2 regions of the Agromyces sp. NPDC127015 genome follow, and region 2 is predicted to be linked to the other one. Evidence: predicted binding sites of a transcription regulator. Region 2 holds the regulator's gene; the other holds the start of a gene.
What was found. The regulator HspR, encoded in region 2, represses chaperone genes until heat shock. The targets are predictions, from matches to a motif close to AAGTTGAGTCNNNNNGACTCAACTT.

Region 1: ACFWGP_RS09365 (ATP-dependent Clp protease ATP-binding subunit) is a predicted target of HspR. The motif match lies at 743-767, and genes of this name have one in related genera.

The regions. Positions count from the first base shown of each region.
Region 1 covers NZ_JBHXDI010000002.1:678,953-681,340, reverse strand. The annotation lists gene ACFWGP_RS09370 (hypothetical protein) at 1-620, shown strand, start outside; gene ACFWGP_RS09365 (ATP-dependent Clp protease ATP-binding subunit) at 797-2,388, shown strand, end outside.
Region 2 covers NZ_JBHXDI010000001.1:577,916-580,303, reverse strand. The annotation lists gene ACFWGP_RS02680 (ScyD/ScyE family protein) at 1-673, shown strand, start outside; gene ACFWGP_RS02675 (heat shock protein transcriptional repressor HspR) at 738-1,151, opposite strand; gene ACFWGP_RS02670 (DnaJ C-terminal domain-containing protein) at 1,153-2,142, opposite strand; gene ACFWGP_RS02665 (nucleotide exchange factor GrpE) at 2,267-2,388, opposite strand, start outside.

The DNA of each region.
Region 1 (2,388 bases), on a different contig from region 2:
CGGCCGCCCTCAAGGAGCGGACCGGACGCCCGAAGCCCGGCGTCGAGGCATCCCTCGCGCTGTACGGTGAGAAGACGCGGCGCAGGGATTGGGGGCCGCAGGTGGCAGCGCGAATCGAACCGAGCCCGGAGGCGAGGAGCGTTCGGCTGCGACTGGAGGTGGAGCGGGGCGAGATCCGCGTGCTCGACAGCACCGTCGTCGATGTCGCGCCGCCCGAGCAGGGCACGGTGCGCGGCACCGCGTTCATCGAGGTGAGGGCGGGCAAGGCCGTCGTCGCCCTGCAGGCCGTCGTCGACCCCGGGCTGAGCATCGGGATCCCGGACCGCACCGATCCCGACGACGCGTTCCGCGGGCACCGCGTCGTCGAGGAGGAGACGTGGGAGGCCGCGGTGCTCGTGCCCCTCGAGGCCGTCGCCGACCGCGACGCAGAGCTCTCGGTCTCGATCTACCGGGCGTCCGAGCGGTTGATCCTCGAGACGGCGTCGGAGTCGCCGCTCGCCCGACGCTCGCGTCGGGTCGAGGAGCTCGCGGCGTCGAAGCCGATGCGCGCCGCCGACCTGCCGCACCTCAGGACCGATCGCGACGGCCGCAAGCCGGAGCCGCGGGCGAGCGCCGACTGAGCGCCCGCACGGCGGTGCGCCGCGCGACGGCCGCCCCTCGGGCTAGCCACCCCGAGGCATCCGGTCTAGCGTGAAGCGCGGGGGAGATTCCGCGCGATTCCGGAATACCGACCCCCTTCGCAAAGTTGAGTTCAGTAGACTCAAGTTTTGAACGAAGGGACCATTGAGTGGCAAACATGCAGGGCGCGCCGAACTCGCAGGAGGAGCAGAAGTCGGCGCTCGAACAGTTCGGCGTCAACCTCACCGACCTCGCGAAGGCCGGCAAGCTCGACCCGGTGATCGGCCGTGACGCCGAGATCCGGCGCGTGAGCCAGGTGCTGACCCGTCGTACCAAGAACAACCCCGTGCTCATCGGCGAGCCCGGCGTCGGCAAGACGGCCGTCGTCGAGGGTCTCGCCCAGCGCATCGTCGCGGGCGACGTCGCCGAGTCGCTGAAGGACAAGCAGCTCGTCTCGCTCGACATCTCCGCGCTCGTCGCGGGCGCGATGTACCGCGGCCAGTTCGAGGAGCGGCTGAAGGCCGTGCTCAAGGAGATCAACGAGGCCGAGGGCGGCATCATCACCTTCGTCGACGAGCTGCACCTGCTCATGGGCGCGGGCGGCGGCGAGGGGTCCGTCGCGGCCTCCAACATGCTGAAGCCCATGCTCGCCCGCGGCGAGCTGCACCTCATCGGCGCGACCACGCTCGACGAGTACCGCGAGTACATCGAGAAGGACGCCGCGCTCGAGCGCCGATTCCAGCAGGTGTACGTCGGCGAGCCGAGCGTGGAGGACACGATCGCGATCCTGCGCGGGCTCAAGGGCCGCTACGAGGCCCACCACGGGGTCACGATCTCCGACGCCGCGCTCGTCGCCGCGGCATCCCTGTCGAACCGGTACATCACGGCGCGCCAGCTGCCCGACAAGGCCATCGACCTCATCGACGAGGCCATGTCGCGACTCAAGATGGAGATCGACTCGTCGCCCGTCGAGATCGACCAGCTCAAGCGCCAGGTCGATCGCATGAAGCTCGAGGAGCTCGCCCTCAAGAAGGAGAAGGACGACGCCTCGAAGGAGCGGCTCGCGAAGCTGCGCGAGCAGCTCGTGTCGCTCGAGCGCGAGCTCGCCGAGCTCGAGGCACGGTGGGCGCGCGAGCGCCAGGGCCTCAACCGGGTCGGCGACCTCAAGAAGCAGCTCGACGAGGCGATCACCCAGCGCGACCTCGCACTGCGCGGCGGCGACTACCAGAAGGCCTCGCGGCTCGAGTACGAGACGATCAAGAACCTGCAGCGCGACCTCGAGGCGGCCGAGCAGGCGGATGCGTCCGGCAACGCCGGCGGCGAACCGCGCATGGTCAACGAGCAGGTCACCGACGAGGACATCGCCGCCGTGATCTCGGCGTGGACGGGCATCCCCGTCGGCCGGCTCATGCAGGGCGAGACCGAGAAGCTGCTGCACCTCGAGCAGGAGCTCGGCAAGCGCCTCATCGGCCAGAAGCGTGCCGTCGCGGCCGTCGCCGACGCGGTGCGCCGCTCGCGCGCCGGCATCAACGACCCGAACCGGCCGACCGGCTCGTTCCTGTTCCTCGGCCCGACCGGCGTCGGCAAGACCGAGCTCGCGAAGGCGCTCGCCGAGTTCCTCTTCGACGACGAGCGCGCCATGGTGCGCATCGACATGTCGGAGTACGGCGAGAAGTTCTCGGTGTCGCGCCTCGTCGGCGCCCCTCCCGGGTACGTCGGCTACGACCAGGGCGGACAGCTCACCGAGGCCGTACGCCGTCGTCCCTACTC
Region 2 (2,388 bases):
CAGCTGGTACGGATTCGAGGAGATCTCCGACGAGTGCGCCGCGACGCTGCCGCCGTTCGTGAACCCGCGCTACCAGGGGCTGGTCGACACCCACGCGTACGGCACGCTGGCGCTGCCCGGCGTGACCTACGTCGCCGACTCGGGCATGAACGCGGTGCTGAAGGTCGTCGGCGACGAGGTCTCGACGGTCGCCGTGCTGCCCCCGCAGCCGCTCGTGGTCACCGACGAGATGCGCGTGGTCGGCGAGGTCGAGGGGCAGCCGATCGTGCTCGACGAGTGCGTCGTCGGCCTGACCTACGACGCCGAGCCCGTGCCGACCGACGTCGAGATGGGCACCGACGGGATGCTCTACGTGTCGACCCTTCCCGGGGCGCCCGGGCTCGGATTCCCCTACGGCTCGGTCTACCGCGTCGACCCGGTGAGCGGGGACTCCGCGCTGGTCGCCACCGGCTTCGCCGGAGCGACCGGACTCGCGGTGGCGCCGAACGGCACGATCTACGTCAGCCAGATGTTCGGCGGCAAGGTGTCGGCGATCACGCGCGACGGATCGGTCTCGACGTTCGCCGAGGTCGACAGCCCGGCCGGCGTCGAATGGCAGAGCGGCAAGGTGGTCGTCTCGGCCGGCGTCTTCGGCGACGGGCAGATCGTCTCGTACCCCGTCCGGGGCCGCTGAGGCCTCATCGGCACGAACCCGCGTCGTCCGGCATTCGCCCGAATGCCGGACGACGCGCTGACGTTCAGCGTTCGAGCGGGCGCCAGACGACGACGGCGTTCTCACGGCGCGCGCGCGTGCCGGCCTTGAGGGTGATCACCTCTCCGGCCGAGCCGGCCGCGAAGATGCGCCGGCCCGGGCGGTTGAGCATCTCGTCGGCCAGTGCCGCCTCGAGCTCGCGCACGCGGGCCCGCAGCGACTGCACCTCGTCTTCGAGCCCGAGCACCCTGCGGATGCCTTCGAGGCTCACGCCCTCGCTCGACAGCTGCGCGATCTCGCGCAGCTGGGTGACATCGCGCATCGAGTAGCGGCGCGACTTGCCCGCTGTGCGCGTCGGCGAGACGAGGCCCAGCCGGTCGTACTGCCGCAGCGTCTGCGGGTGCATGCCCGCGAGCTCGGCTGCGACCGAGATGACGAAGAGCGGGCTCGTCTCGTTCATGTCAGCCCCGGGCCTTCGCGAGCAGTTCGTCGCGTGGGTTCTCGTCGGGCAGCGCCGCGGCGAGTGCCTCGACGGCCGCCTGCGCGTCCTTCGAGAGGTGCGACGGCACCGCGATCTGCACGACCGCGAGCAGGTCGCCTGTGCCCTTCTTGGTCTCCACGCCGCGCCCCTTCACGCGCAGCACGCGGCCGCTCGGCGTGCCGGGCGCGACCTTGAGCTTCACGGGGTCGCCGCCGAGGGTCGGCACCTGGATGGTCGCGCCGAGCGCGGCCTCGGTGAAGGTCACCGGCACGGTGACCCGCAGGTTGAGCCCGTCGCGCTCGAAGACGGGGTGCTTGCGCACGTTGACGGTGAGGATGAGGTCGCCCGTCTCGCCGCCGTCGGGCGAGGGGTGGCCCTTGCCGCGCAGCCGGATCTTCTGGCCGTCCGAGACGCCCGCCGGGATGCGCACCGTGATCGGCTTGCCGTCGGCCGTCTGCAGGGTGACCTGGTCGCCCTTGGTGGCGGTGATGAAGTCGAGCGTCGTCGTCGCCGAGACGTCCCGGCCCTTGGTCGGGCCGCCGAACCCGCGGTATCCGCCGGTCGACTGGCCGAACCGGCCGCCCCCGAACAGGCCGCTGAGCAGGTCGTCGTACTCGGCGCCGCCGCCCTGCTGGAACGTGTAGCGCTGCCCGCCGCCCTGGCCGAACATGCCGCCGAAGACGTCGTCGAAGCCGCCCTGGCCGCCGGCGCCCGGCGCGGTGAACCGCGCGCCCGTGCCCATCGCCCGGATCGCGTCGTACTCCTTGCGCTGCTCGGGGTCGGAGAGCACCGCGTTCGCCTCGCTGATCTCCTTGAACTTCGCCTCGGCCGCAGCGTCGCCCGGGTTCTGGTCGGGGTGGTACTTGCGCGCGAGCTTGCGGTAGACCTTCTTGATCTCCGCGTCGCTCGCGTCCTTGGAGACGCCGAGCACCTGGTAGAAGTCCTTGTCGAACCAGTCCTGACTGGCCATCGGCACCTCCTCTCTCTGAGTCTGTCTGAAATGGGTCCGGTGGTCGAGTAGCGCGTATCGAGACCTGATGCGCGGGTCTCGAGACGCTTCGCTACTCGACCACCGGGGAGTGGGTGCGGCGGGGCTAGGCCGCCGGCGTCTTGACGACGACCTTCGCGGCGCGCAGCTGCACGCCGCCCAGCGTGTACCCGGTCTCGACGACATCGGCGACCGTGTCGACCTCGACCTCGTCACTGGGCTGCTGGA